Regions from separate parts of the Vibrio sp. NH-UV-68 genome, predicted to be linked through region 1. Evidence: predicted binding sites of a transcription regulator. Region 1 holds the regulator's gene; each other region holds the start of a gene.
What was found. Region 1 encodes CRP, which controls carbon source genes, mostly activating them, when cyclic AMP is high. Its sites were predicted from a motif close to TGTGANNNNNNTCACA; they were not measured.
Positions count from the first base shown of each region.

Region 2: a site for CRP is predicted at 2,251-2,266, ahead of udp (uridine phosphorylase). Genes of this name have one in related genera too.
Region 3: a site for CRP is predicted at 2,645-2,660, ahead of ViNHUV68_RS11955 (CTP synthase). Genes of this name have one in related genera too.

Region 1 is NZ_CP134975.1:242,333-247,430, reverse strand. It holds gene ViNHUV68_RS01110 (hydrolase) at 1-973, shown strand, start outside; gene ViNHUV68_RS01105 (YheU family protein) at 1,017-1,229, shown strand; gene ViNHUV68_RS01100 (phosphoribulokinase) at 1,320-2,189, shown strand; gene crp (cAMP-activated global transcriptional regulator CRP) at 2,433-3,065, shown strand; gene ViNHUV68_RS01090 (DUF1338 domain-containing protein) at 3,271-4,062, opposite strand; gene astD (succinylglutamate-semialdehyde dehydrogenase) at 4,225-5,098, opposite strand, start outside.
Region 2 is NZ_CP134975.1:2,241,906-2,247,003, forward strand. It holds gene ViNHUV68_RS10100 (hypothetical protein) at 1-407, shown strand, start outside; gene ViNHUV68_RS10105 (substrate-binding periplasmic protein) at 554-1,318, shown strand; gene udp (uridine phosphorylase) at 1,389-2,147, opposite strand; gene ViNHUV68_RS10115 (zinc/cadmium/mercury/lead-transporting ATPase) at 2,402-4,699, opposite strand; gene ViNHUV68_RS10120 (CBS domain-containing protein) at 4,861-5,098, opposite strand, start outside.
Region 3 is NZ_CP134975.1:2,620,555-2,625,652, reverse strand. It holds gene relA (GTP diphosphokinase) at 1-1,527, shown strand, start outside; gene mazG (nucleoside triphosphate pyrophosphohydrolase) at 1,735-2,532, shown strand; gene ViNHUV68_RS11955 (CTP synthase) at 2,746-4,386, shown strand; gene eno (phosphopyruvate hydratase) at 4,464-5,098, shown strand, end outside.

The DNA of each region.
Region 1 (5,098 bases):
TCAATTTGTTGCGGCTAAAGGATTAGCCAACCCGCACCTGCAAACACTCGCCCCGCGCTTTATTCGTAAAAAGGCGTTGTTTGAGCCCGTGTGGCAAACCTTAGATACTCCAGATGGGGACTTTCTTGATATCGCTTGGAGCGAACCGATGGCCTCACAAGCGTCCCAACACAAACCTCTGTTTGTGTTGTTTCACGGTTTGGAAGGATGTTTCTACAGTCCGTACGCTAACGGCTTAATGAACGCCTTTGCCCAGCAGGGTTGGCGTGCGGTCATGATGCACTTTCGCGGCTGCGGTGGTAAACCCAATAAGCTTGCACGCGCCTACCACTCGGGCGAGATAGAAGACGCGCGTTTCTTCCTCGAATACCTTGATGAGCTTTTCCCGCACCAGACTAAAATAGCCGTGGGCATCTCTTTAGGCGGCAATATGTTGGCCAACTATCTGGCTCAATATCGAGATGAACCACTGCTTGATGCGGCAACCATCGTCTCAGCGCCATTAGATTTATCCTCTTGTTCAAAGCGCATCGAGCAAGGCTTTTCTAAGCTGTACAAAAACTACTTACTCGCTTCGCTGAAAAAGAGCGCGCTACAAAAACATCATCTGTTAAAAGGCGAGCTTGGCCTTAGTTACCAACATATCAAGCGAGTCACTAAACTGTATGAGTTTGATGATCTGATCACCGCACCACTGCACGGGTTTAAAGATGCCCAAGACTACTACCAGCAGTGTTCAGGTATTCATCGCCTCAAACAGATTCAGCTGCCAACCCAGATTATTCATGCCAAAGACGATCCGTTTATGACCGAGGCGGTCATTCCTAAATACGTGCTGCCAGAAAACATCGACTATCGGCTTTTTGACCAAGGCGGACATGTCGGATTTGTCAGCGGCAGCGCACTCAAACCGCGCTTTTGGCTTGAAGAGGCTCTGCCCGCCTACTATCAAAGTTTGGCAGTTTCAGCATAATCGCGCCTTATTCCATTTCCGAGCATAAAGTAACGAGGTATTTATGATCGTTCCATGGCAACAAATCGATCCACAAACGCTAGACAATCTTATCCGTGAGTTCATCTTGCGTGAAGGCACAGATTACGGCGATGTGGAAATTTCTCTGCAAGACAAAATCGACCAAATCAAAACCCAGCTTGAATCCGGCGAGGCCGTTGTGGTTTTTTCAGAGCTGCATGAAACGGTTGATATTCAACTCAGACGCCAACTTTAGCTTTTAAAGCACATCATACCGTGACGCTAAGTTAAAGCATGGTATAGTGGTAAGCGTATACAGGATGGTTATTTACAGACAAGGTTTGTCATGTCAGCAAAACACCCAATTATTGCCGTAACTGGTTCCTCCGGAGCTGGAACGACAACAACATCAGAAGCGTTCCGTAAAATGTTCAACATGATGAGCATTAAACCCGCTTGGATTGAAGGGGATAGCTTCCACCGTTTTACCCGTCCAGAGATGGACGTCGAAATACGCAAAGCACGTGAACAAGGTCGCCACATCAGCTACTTTGGCCCACAAGCGAATGATTTTGGTGCCATCGCCGAGTTCTTTCGTAAGTATGGCCAAGAAGGGATAGGCCAGATGCGTCGTTACCTGCATACCTTCGATGAAGCAGTGCCTTATAATCAAATGCCCGGCACCTTCACCCCTTGGCAAGATCTTCCGGAAAATTCAGACGTTCTCTTTTATGAAGGTTTGCACGGTGGCGTGGTCGATGGTGAAGTCAACGTCGCGCAACATGTCGATTTCCTAATTGGAATGGTGCCGATCGTCAACTTAGAGTGGATTCAAAAGTTTGTTCGTGATACTCGCGATCGCGGCCACTCACGAGAAGCGGTGATGGATTCGATTGTTCGTTCAATGGACGACTATCTGAACTACATTACTCCGCAGTTTTCGCGCACCCACATTAACTTTCAACGTGTCCCTACGGTCGACACCTCCAACCCGCTCAACGCTAAAGGCATTCCAAGTTTAGATGAGAGTTTTGTCGTCATTCGATTACGTGGTATCAAGAATGTCGACTTCCCTTATTTACTCGCCATGATTGATGGCTCATTTATGTCACGCCATAACACACTGGTTGTGCCAGGCGGTAAAATGAGTTTCGCCATGGAGCTAATTGTCAGGCCGATCCTGCAACAATTAATTGAAACTGGAAAAATTGGCTAGAGCTCACAGCTAAAACACGATTACTTTTCATACCGTGATCATGTGCACATTTTTGTATAGTAAAACCTTATCCGGACCCGATTAAAATCAAGAAATCGTTTTCGAAAAAGGATACTATTTGTTACCGAAACACAAGTTGGCTTGCAGCATTTATAAAGTGCTCTTATCCTAGCAAGTCTTAATCTAAGGCTTAGCTACAACATGGAAAGCAGCAAGCATACCCTGCAGAGGAAGTGAGATATTATGGTTCTAGGTAAACCTCAAACCGATCCAACATTAGAATGGTTTCTTTCACATTGTCATATTCATAAGTACCCATCAAAAAGCACGCTGATCCATGCGGGCGAAAAAGCAGAAACTTTGTACTACATCGTAAAAGGTTCTGTGGCGGTACTTATCAAGGATGAAGAAGGTAAAGAAATGATTCTTTCTTACCTCAACCAAGGCGACTTTATTGGCGAACTTGGCTTGTTCGAAGAAGATCAAGAACGTACCGCATGGGTTCGAGCAAAATCTCCTTGTGAAGTCGCGGAGATTTCATTCAAGAAATTCCGTCAGCTAATTCAAGTTAACCCAGACATCTTAATGCGTCTGTCAGCGCAAATGGCAAGTCGTCTACAAGTGACAAGCCAAAAAGTCGGTGACCTTGCGTTCCTAGACGTTACTGGCCGTATCGCGCAAACGCTACTTAACCTTGCAAAACAACCTGATGCGATGACTCACCCAGACGGTATGCAAATCAAGATCACTCGTCAGGAAATCGGCCAAATTGTTGGCTGTTCTCGTGAGACTGTAGGTCGTATCTTGAAGATGCTTGAAGAGCAAAACTTAATTTCTGCCCACGGCAAAACTATTGTTGTGTACGGCACACGTTAATCTCAATTAACGTTTAGAAATGTTAAAAGCCATCAATGTTTCCATTGATGGCTTTTTATTTTTTTGGACTCATGTCATTCCAGAAGTAACGGACAAGCTCTACGGAATCTGGGCTTTGAGTGTGTGGTGATTAGATTCTGAATCACGCTCGTGCCTCGCTGTTTAGAATGACACTGGCTATCACGACTTATTGATAGCAGAATGACTAGCCATTCGTACTCTCGAAAATCTTATCAGCTGATGCCGCAACAAACCCCGGGTAAAGTTCACCATTGCTCATCGGATAGCGCTTAGCAAACTCATAGAAACCGCCCGGTATCACTTGAGCGCCATCGGCAAAGTCGACCGACACTTTGTCAGCCATGGTCGACGATTGCTCAAGAAGTACTTCTGGAGAGCCTTTCACTTCACCGCCAAATTCATTAATAGTGAAGCCCGATTGACGCAAATGGTCATTGACCGCCGTCACTTCATCAAATGCCTTCAACTGATTAACGCTGACAGTAAAATGATTGGCACCATATCCATGCGCGGCCAGCCATGAGGCATACTCACTCTCAGTCGCAAGCGTTTGATAATCGGCAAAACTTAAATCCCATAAACGCCCACCATACAAGAACTCATGACCTTTTAGCTTACTGTGATCCAATTGCTCAACCAGCTTAGCCACGATCGTTTGCAGCGACTCAGAACACTCTTCTACTTTCAACTCACTGATAAAGACCTTAGGCTGTTTTGGGTCAGGATGTTCAAAGTGTTTAGCCACCAGCTTTTTACTTTCAAACAGGTAGTCACCACACGGCGTATAACCGATATCCAAAAATGGCTGCGCTAGCGTTGCAATGCCCAAAGGCGCAACATTAAACGTTCGCAGCGCAATATGATCGTTGATCAATGCTTCGTCTTCTTGCAGCAATTGATGCACTTTTTCAGCAGATGGACACAAGCGTTGAATATAGTCATTCCATAACGATTGGAATAAAACATCTGGCGTCATAACGCCTCCTTGTTGGGGTTGTTTACGTTGTGAGTATCAATAAAAAAAGGCTATCGGACCGACATGTCCAGCGAGTCAATCCGATAGCCTTGAGCCTGTGACGTTGTAGGCCCCGATATCGGGGCAACAAGGGAATCCCTTATTATTAATATTATTATGGAGTTACAGTTCAACACCTGGGCTCAACGTCGCGGGAAGCACGGTCGCCTCCCCTTCCATTGAAGCCATAGGGTAAGCGCAGTAATCCGCGGCGTAAAAAGCACTAGGGCGCAAATTACCTGACGCACCCGGACCGCCAAATGGCGCGTCACCGCTTGCTCCCGTAAGTTGACGATTACGGTTAACAATCCCAGCACGAATATGATCGACAAAATAATCCCACTCGCTATCTTGGGTTGAGACTAAGCCTGCAGACAGACCAAAACGGGTATCGTTGGCAAGCTCGACCGCTTGTTCAAGCGTCTGATAACGAACCAGTTGCAGAAGTGGACCAAAGTACTCTTCATCTGGCAGTTGCTCAATCGCCGTCGCGTCAATGATGCCAGGAGAAACAAACGCCGCTTCGCCCGCTTTCGCTTCCACTAAGCTTACGCCACCAAGCTGTTGTAAATTCGCTTGGGCATTGAGAATAAAGTCTGCGGCCGCTTTAGAAATTTGTGGACCCATAAAAGGGGCAGGTTCAGCGAATGGCTGATCAACACGAATTTTCTGCGTAGCTTCGACCAACTTGCTAACTAGGATATCGCCTTTTTCACCAACCGGAACATACAGTCGACGAGCACAGGTACAGCGTTGACCAGCACTGATGAAAGCTGACTGGATAATGGTGTAAACCGTCGCATCAACCTCACCATAATGTTCAGAGATTACCATCGGGTTATTGCCGCCCATCTCTAGTGCCAACATCTTATCCGGTTGACCAGCAAATTGGCGATGCAAGATATGCCCCGTATTAGCACTGCCGGTAAACAGCACGCCATCGATACCTTTGGCGTCAGCAAGCGCAATACCGGTCTCTTTGGCGCCTTGAACTAGG
Region 2 (5,098 bases), 1.1 Mb from region 1:
TTGCTTGGTTAATTGAATCTGGTCGTGAAGACATTAGTGATGAGTATCATATGAACTGGCAGCAGGTCCTCGATAGCATGGAAGTACTGACACAATTGCGGATTTCCATTCAGGACTCAAATGATGCTGAAGGCATGCTGCGCGTCAAATACTACTGCGATAAGATGCGTCGAAAGCTGAATCAGTTGTCGATCATAAGCCCCTTGTCAGTTGCGTCGCCACTAAGCTCTAAGGCAATGCACACGTTAACTGAGATCAATGCCTGTGACGATCTCACGCTCAGCAATGAAGACTTGTATCAACTCGCGACGGATATCTCGTTGGTTATCTCACAAGTCTATGACCAAATGTTGTCAGACATGACTGAAAACCTCTATCAGCCATTACCTAAAATCGCATTTAGTTAACCCAACGGCACGATAGCGGTAAGTTGTCAGTGAATACGGCTCTCGGAGCGAGCCGTTCTCTCTTAGCCATAACATTCCGTCTTAATAAAGCTAAATATGGTGTCATAAACTAGAATTAGTACTAAGTTTTCTAGGTTGGAACCGTCATGACACAACTACTGATCGTAATTAGCACGTTGATCTTTAGCACTGCCATTATAGCGCAAGATAAGGTGGTTAGATTTGCGATTGGCGAGTGGCCGCCATATACCAGTTCATCGAATGATCCTGAACAACAAGTTGCGCAGCGGGTTGTTGTCAAAGCCTTTGAGAGCCAAGGCTATCAGGTGCAATTAGATTATTTTCCATGGTCTCGCTCTTTCAAACTAGCCAGTGAGGGGAAATATGATGGGACATTTCCATGGATACGCAATTCAGAACGTAGCAAACTGTTTCTTTACTCGGAAGCCGTTTTTACTCAGACCGTGGTGTTCTTTTATCACCTTGAGGTTAACTTTTCTTGGCAACAATTAACCGATTTAAATAATTATACCATCGGGGCAACCCAAGACTACCAACCGCTTTTTTACTTAAACCAAGCCGGTATAACGCAAATGGTGTCCATTGATGAAGAAACCAATTTTGCCAAACTGGTCAAACGACGGATAGACGCCTACCCCACTGGCGCTATTCGCGGTAAATATCTGATAAAAAATACCCTCTCACAAGACGAAGCCGCTCTGATAAAAGTCGACGATAAGCCGATATTTGAAGATGAAATGACGATTCTATTTTCCAAACAAAATTCTGCCCGCAGTGAAATGCTAATTGACGTATTTTCCCAAGGAATGAAAACGCTCTATGCCAGTGGCGAGTACCAAAAAATCATGCTCGATAATAGCCGAGTAGAGCCAGTAAGTAGCAACGAATAACTGGCTATTAGCCTTGATTAAAAGCAAAAAACCTCGCCAAAGCGAGGTTTTTATATGTGCTAAACGTTGCTTATAACATTTTACGAGCCGCTTCAACCACCACTTTGATTGAGCGTGCTTCTGTTTCTTTCAACGTGGCATGATCTGGAATCTCTTTCTGGGTACGGTTGATGATAACCCCTGCAACACAACCCGCTTTAAGGCCAGAGCTTGCACACATGGTAAGTAAGGTTGCTGATTCCATTTCGAAGTTCAGCACACCCATGTCTTGCCACTCTTGCATCGACCCTTGGAAACGCTTCACAACGCGGCCAGAGAAAGTATCGTAACGCTCTTGACCAGGGTAGAACGTATCACTAGATGCCGTCACACCCATGTGTACTGTTGCCCCTGATTCTTCTACTGCGGCTTTCATTGCGGTTGCAATTTCAAAATCTGCCACAGCAGGGAATTCCATCGGCGCAAAGTGAAGACTCGCACCGTCAAGGCGAACTGATCCCGTCGTCACAATCATATCACCGACATTCACGTGTGACTGAATCGCACCAGTGGTACCAACACGTAAGAAAGTACGCACACCAAGCTGAGCAAGCTCTTCAACAGCAATTGATGTTGACGGGCCACCGATACCAGTAGAACAAACCACAACAGGCTTACCGTCTAGCTCTGCACGGTAGAGAGTGTACTCACGGTGACTAGCAAGAAATACTGGATTTTCCATCTCTTCAGCAATCTTTTGTACACGCGCTGGATCACCAGGAATAATCGCTAATGTAGCACCAGCAAGATCAGATTCAGTAACACCAAGGTGGAATACAGCTTGAGACATAGGGGAGCTCCTTATTGTGGCGTAGCACCGTCGTTTGTTCGACTTTTACGCTCTTAAATTCATCGGGTACGGTTATACTTTAACTAACAAACCAAACTCTTATAGTGACACCAATCACAACAATGAGCGCAACAAATATCAACATTGCACGTAAAATCGGTTTGCATCACACTTTTAAGCAAACCGAGTAAGGTAGTTGCATAAAAAACAGCCCTCACGTCATAGAGGCAAGGGCCATTGTCAGTGTAGATGGATTAAACCTGTTTCGAGTTAAATTTCAACAAGCGTAATGCATTGAGCGTGACAATAGCGGTCGCCCCGCTGTCAGCTAATACCGCAACCCACAACCCGGTAATACCCAGCAAACTTGTCACCAAGAAGACGCCTTTAAGGCCGAGCGCTAGCGCTATGTTCTGTCGAATAATCGCCACAGTAGCGCGTGATAGTTCAATCATACCCGCCAGCTCAGTTAATCGATTATGCGTCAGGGCGGCATCGGCCGTTTCTAAAGCGACATCGGTTCCTCCACCCATTGCGATACCTATATGAGCGGCTTTCATCGCTGGTGCATCATTAATCCCATCGCCCACCATCGCAACATTGACGTCTTTGCTCAGTTGCTCAACGTAAGTCACTTTATCTTGAGGCAGTAGCTCCGCCTTATAATCAATGCCAATCATGGCGCTTACCGCATCAGCGCTACGCGTGTTATCACCCGTGAGCATAATCGAATTAATACCCAGAGCCTTTAACGCACTCACCGCTTGGTACGAGTCTTCTCGCAACGTGTCTTGCCACGCAACCAAACCAATAATGTCAGTTGCTTGCAAAGCGACCACCACCGTTTTTCCTTGTGCTTCAAGTTGTTCTATTTGCGTTGTTATCGTGTTGCTCACCTTGACCTGAATCCGACTAGGTGCGAGAACTTGATAGTCAACCCCATCGATAACACCGCGAACGCCACTGCCAACCAACGCTTGTTTGTGCTCTGCTTCAACGATCTTAAGTCCACATTGTTTCGCTTTTTCAACCACAGAAATCGCCAATGGATGACTAGAGCCAACTTCAATCGCTGCGACTTTTTCAAGCACAGACTCTGACGACCAACCACTAAGACCGATCACATCAGTCACTTGAGGTTTGCCTTGCGTTAAGGTGCCCGTTTTATCAAAGGCCACGGTTTCAATTTGGCCTAATTGTTCTAATGCCGCCCCCCCTTTAATCAAAGCACCACGACGCGCGGCCGCCGCTAAGCCAGAGGTAATCGCCGCAGGTGTGGAGATCACCAGTGCGCATGGACAGGCAATTAACAGCAGTGCCAAACCACGGTAGATCCAAGTTTCCCAAGACTGAGCAAACACAAGGGGCGGCATAATAATCACAATAAGCGCCACCAGCATCATTAACGGTGTGTACCAGCGACTGAACTTATCAAGGAAACGTTCAAGTGGTGCTTTACGTGATTCCGCCTCTTCAATCAAATGAAGAATCCGGTCTATCGCGTTCTCACCTTGTTTTGATGTCACAGCCAATCGCACCACTTTATCAACCACAACGGCGCCAGCAATGACCGCATCACCTTGCCCCCGCTCGACAGGTATCGACTCCCCTGTCAACGCACTTTCATCAAAACTGGCCGTTCCTTCAATCAAGCGTCCGTCGGCTGGCAGTCTTCCACCCGGTGATACTTCGATAATATCGCTAGGTTGTAATTCACTGACGCCAACCAAGGTTCGCTGACCATTAACTATTTTCGTGGCATTTTCTGGCACTAACGCCATCAGTGCCTTAACTCCACTGCGGGCCCGCGAAGCAGCAAAAGCTTCAAGGCGCTCACCAATCAAAAACAGCAGCAACACCATTGCCGCCTCGACCGTTTCTCCCAGATATAACGCGCCGAGTGCCGCAACACTCATCAAGGTTTCAATAGAGAATGGTGTACCTGACTTAGCTAAAGTAATAGCTTTGCGTCCGATGGGATAAAGCCCAGCCAAACAAGTGAACACGAATAAACCGTGGCTTAATTGAGGGGAAATAGGTTGCATGATTGCAGCAATTATCATCGCCAAAGCAATCGCCAAAATCTGGGTGTTGTGTTTTATCACCGATGGCCAACGTGACGCTGACGGGGTGCTTTGAGGCTGTTGGTTAGTGGCAAAAGAAAAACCGCTATCAATAATGGCGCTCTCTACTTGCGTAACCACATCGGCATGTTCGGTTTCAATGATCAGTTTTTCGGTCGCAAATAAGACCTTGGCACTGATTACGCCCTCAACGCGTGTAACTGCGGTTTCGACTTTTCGTGCGCAAGATGGACAGTCCATCCCTTCAATCTTCCAGCGATAGGTTAATAGGCCGGCGCGACTGGACTCACTTTCCTCATCGGAAGGGTCGCCGCCACTGCCACAATCAGTTGAGCTGCAGCAATCAGACTCTGGCGTGATCACGTCAGAGATGGTTATAGACGCCTTGTTGAGACCAGAACAACCACCCGTTTGTGAAGGTTTGACCGCGATTTTTTGTGAGCGGCATGCATGATGTTTTGTGCACATAGATTTGTCTCCATTCATTGTACACCTTAAGTCTAAACCTTAGAGTCTACTCCAAGGTCAAACTTTTTCTGTCACTTTCACAACGGATGCGTTTGCCAATCAATATCGCTAACAAAAAAAGAGGTGTAGGACACACCTCTTGTCACTGTTAATTGGATTTGTCACACAGGATGTTTAAAGCAATCGTTGATGTTTTTACCAATTGCGCGCAAAACATCCCGACGAGTAATAATTCCCACTAGTCTGCCACTATCAATAACCGGATAGACTTTAGGTTTCCCCACTCGCATCATATCCGCCAACTCGATAATTGACGTTTCAGATGTCACAGACAACACCTCAGGGTGCATACAATCGGCGACAGTGTGGCTGTCTTGACAGTAGTAACTGACGTTAATG
Region 3 (5,098 bases), 770 kb from region 1:
GTTGATGATTTAACCGCCGAGATGAAAGCTGCAGGTATCAAAGCCGAGGTCAGCGGTCGTCCTAAACACATCTACAGTATTTGGCGCAAAATGCAGAAGAAGGGCTTAGATTTTGATGAGCTATTCGACGTGCGCGCGGTGCGTATCATTGCCGATCAACTGCAAGACTGCTACGCCGCACTGGGCATGGTGCATACCAAATATCGGCACTTGCCAAGTGAGTTTGATGATTACGTTGCCAACCCTAAACCCAACGGCTATCAATCGATTCACACCGTGATCTTAGGGCCAGAAGGCAAAACCATCGAGATTCAGATCCGTACTAAAGACATGCACGAAGATTCTGAACTGGGTGTTGCTGCGCACTGGAAATACAAAGAAGGTGGCGCGAGTCGCAGTGGCTACGACGAAAAAATCACTTGGTTGCGTAAACTGCTTGATTGGCAAGAAGAGATGTCCGATTCGGGTGAGATGCTTGATGAGCTTCGCAGCCAAGTGTTTGATGATCGTGTTTATGCCTTTACGCCGCGCGGCGATGTGGTCGATTTGCCGATGGGCGCAACGCCACTCGACTTTGCATACCATATCCACTCCGAAGTGGGTCATCGCTGTATTGGAGCTAAGGTAGCAGGGCGCATCGTCCCGTTTACCCACAAGCTGCAGATGGGCGATCAAGTTGAGATCATTACCTCCAAAGAGCCGAACCCTTCGCGAGACTGGTTGAACCCGTCAATGGGCTTTGTCACCTCCGGTCGCGCACGTGCCAAGATCAATGCATGGTTCCGTAAGCAATCGCGCGAGAAAAACCTCGAAGCAGGGCGCGAGATCTTAGAAGCGGAATTGAGCAAAATTGGCGCAACCTTTAAAGATGCTCAGCAATATGCATTGAAGCGCTTTAACGTCAATAGTGCCGACGAGTTGTATGTTGGCATCGGCAGTGGTGATTTGCGTATTAACCAGATCATTAACCACATTAATGCTTTAGTGAATAAGCCAACAGCGGAAGAAGAAGATAAGCAAGCGCTTCAAAAACTGCAAGAAGCGGGCAATAAAGCGCCTACGCACAGTCGTCCGAAGAAAGATGCGGTCGTGGTTGAAGGGGTCGATAACTTAATGACCCACCTTGCTCGTTGCTGTCAGCCGATTCCTGGCGACGAGATTTCAGGTTACATCACTCAAGGTCGAGGTATCTCTGTTCACCGTAGTGATTGTGAACAGCTAGAGGAACTGCGCCATCATGCGCCAGAGCGTATCATTGATACAGTATGGGGCAGTGGTTTTGTCGGATCATACATCTTAACGGTGCGGATTGAAGCGATGGAGCGCAGTGGTCTACTTAAAGATATCACCACGCTGTTTGCCAATGAAAAGATCAAAGTGACCAGCATGAAGAACCGAGTTGATTATCGTCGACAGCTGGCCATCATGGACTTTGGATTGGAAGTCACTAACTTGGAAGTGTTCTCACGAGTGTCTAAGCGTGTCGAGCAGATTAAGGATGTCATGACGGTTAAACGCCTCGGCTAAAATTCTCGTCATACTTGAAGCTGATAGCGTTGTTGCCTGCGCTCACTCGCTCCATCACATAGACGAGCTATGCTCAGGAGTCTCGCTCGCTCGCTTGCCGCCTAGCTACAGCTTCAATTATTTAGAGAATTGATCAACGTATAAAAAGGTGAGTGGTTTTGGCCGCTCACCTTTTTCTTTAGATAGAAAGGTTTAAAGGAACAAAAAATGAGTCATCCAATTGAACAGTTAGAACAAATCATGGCGAAGTTGCGTGACCCAGAAAGCGGTTGCCCTTGGGACTTAAAACAAACCTTTGACACCATCGTTCCGCACACCATCGAAGAGACCTACGAGGTGGTGGATGCCATTCAAAATCGAGATTGGCCCAACTTAAAAGAAGAACTCGGTGATTTGTTGTTTCAAGTGATCTTTTACAGCCAGTTAGCTAAAGAGCAAGACTTGTTTGATTTTTCGCAGGTTGTTGAGACGGTGAATGAAAAGCTTACTCGTCGTCATCCGCATGTTTTTTCTGATGTTGAGTTTGAAAACGACGAGCAAATCAATGCTAACTGGGAAGCGGAAAAAGCCAAAGAGAAAGCACAAGCAGGCAAAACGCAGCAAAGTATTCTAGACTCTATACCAGTCTCTTTACCGGCACTTTCACGTGCTACAAAGATACAAAAGAAAGTCGCCAAATATGGTTTTGATTGGCCGACGATTGGTCCTGTTGCGGATAAGGTTCAAGAAGAGATTGAAGAGGTGTTGGACGAAGCATTGCAAGTGACGCCTGATGAAGAAAAAGTCGAACTTGAGGTCGGGGACTTGCTCTTTGCTACGGTCAATTTAGCCCGTCATTTGGGGAAAAACCCAGAAGTTGCGTTGGCTAAGGCTAATCTTAAATTTACCCGACGGTTTCGTGAAATTGAGCATAAAGTCGATCAATCCGGACGACAATTAAACGATTGTACATTGGAGCAATTGGAAGAGTATTGGCAGCAAGTGAAGCAGGATGAGCTAAAGTGAATAGCGTAATTAGCTAAAGCGGCATCTGAGTCAAATGTGACTCAGAACAATATCTCGATGTCCGTTTTCTCTACGCGCAGTTTGATTTGAAGCAAAAAATAAAAAATTGCAGTGTGATAGATTTCACGTTGTGGCGGATAGGGGCTTCTGGTATATTTATATCCCGTCCAGAAGAAATCCATTTTCCCTCATTCAACCAATTTCAGGTTAAACATGACGACAAATTACATTTTTGTTACTGGCGGGGTTGTATCCTCTCTAGGTAAAGGTATTGCAGCAGCATCTCTTGCGGCTATTTTAGAAGCTCGTGGTCTTAAAGTGACTATGATGAAGCTTGACCCTTACATCAACGTTGATCCAGGCACAATGAGCCCAACTCAACATGGTGAAGTGTTCGTTACGGAAGATGGCGCTGAAACTGATCTTGACCTAGGTCACTATGAGCGTTTCATCCGCACCAAGATGACTAAGCGCAACAACTTCACAGCTGGTCGTGTTTACGCTGACGTTCTTCGTAAAGAGCGTCGTGGTGATTATCTAGGCGCTACCATTCAGGTAATTCCTCATATCACTAACGCAATCAAAGATCGTGTTATCGCAGGTTCAGAAGGCCATGACGTTGCTATCGTCGAAGTGGGCGGCACCGTTGGTGATATTGAATCACTGCCATTCATGGAAGCGATTCGCCAACTAGCGGTAGAGCTTGGCCGTGAGCGTGCGATGTTTATGCACCTGACTCTTGTCCCTTACCTGGCCGCAGCAGGCGAAGTAAAAACTAAGCCTACTCAGCACTCAGTAAAAGAACTGCTTTCTATCGGTATTCAGCCTGACATCCTAGTGTGTCGTAGCGACCGTGTGATCCCGGCTAACGAACGTAAGAAAATCGCTCTATTCTGTAATGTTCCAGAAAAAGCGGTTATCTCAATGAAGGACGTAGATTCAATCTACAAGATCCCACAGTTGATTAAGTCTCAAGGGCTTGATGATCTCGTTTGTACCCGTTTTGGTATTACGGCTCCAGAAGCGAACCTGTCTGAATGGGAACAGGTTATCTATGAAGAAGCTAATCCAACGGCTGAAGTGACGATTGGTATGGTTGGTAAGTATATTGAGCTGCCAGATGCCTACAAATCGGTTAACGAAGCACTGAAACACGCAGGTCTGAAAAACCGTTTAAGTGTGAAGATTAAGTATGTGGACTCGCAAGATCTAGAAAGCAAAGGCGTAGAACTGCTTGACGGTTTAGATGCGATTCTTGTTCCTGGTGGTTTTGGTGACCGTGGGGTAGAAGGCAAGATCCTAGCGGCACAATATGCACGTGAAAACAAAGTCCCTTACTTAGGTATCTGTCTAGGTATGCAAGTGGCACTGATCGAATACGCACGTAATGTTGCGGGTATGGAAGGTGCACACTCAACAGAATTTAATAAAGAAACTAAGTACCCAGTGGTTGGTCTAATCACTGAATGGGTTGACGAGACAGGTAACGTTGAAGAACGTACTGAGAAGTCAGACTTGGGTGGTACTATGCGTCTTGGTTCGCAGCTATGTCACCTTGAAAAAGGTACCAAAGCACGTGAACTTTACGGTAGCGCGACAATCCATGAGCGTCATCGCCACCGTTATGAAGTGAACAATAATCTTCGTCCACAGATTGAAAAAGCAGGCTTAAAAGTATCAGGCCTTTCTGCAGACAAGAAATTGGTAGAAGTGATTGAGAATCCAGCTCACCCTTGGTTTGTAGCAGCTCAATTCCACCCAGAGTTCACTTCAACACCTCGCGATGGCCACCCGCTATTTGCAGGTTTCGTTAAAGCGGCTGGTGATTACCAACGCGGCGAATTAGAGAAGTAAGGAATACAGACAGTAGCGTTAGTTGTGCTGCTGCCTTTAATTTTGACATTATATATTCAACGAGAAGGAAACATTCAATGTCTAAGATCGTTAAAGTTCTAGGTCGTGAAATTATTGATTCACGTGGTAACCCAACAGTAGAAGCTGAAGTACACCTAGAAGGCGGTTTCGTAGGTATGGCTGCTGCTCCATCTGGCGCATCAACTGGTTCACGTGAAGCTCTTGAGCTACGTGACGGCGACAAAGCTCGTTTCCTAGGTAAAGGTGTTCTTAAAGCTGTTGAAGCAGTTAACGGCGCTATCGCAGAAGCTCTAGTGGGTAAAGACGCGAAAGATCAAGCTGCAATCGACGCAGTAATGATTGACCTAGACGGTACTGAAAACAAATCTAAGTTCGGCGCTAACGCAATCCTAGCGGTTTCTCTAGCAAACGCTAAAGCAGCAGCTGCTGCTAAAGGCATGCCTTTATACGAGCACATCGCTGAGCTAAACGGTACTGCTGGTCAGTTCTCTATGCCTCTACCAATGATGAACATCATCAACGGTGGTGAGCACGCTGATAACAACGTTGATATCCAAGAGTTCATGATCCAACCAGTTGGTGCTAAGACTCTTAAAGAAGCGCTACGTATCGGTGCTGAAGTATTCCACAACCTAGCTAAAGTTCTTAAAGCTAAAGGCCTAAGCACAGCTGTTGGTGATGAAGGTGGTTT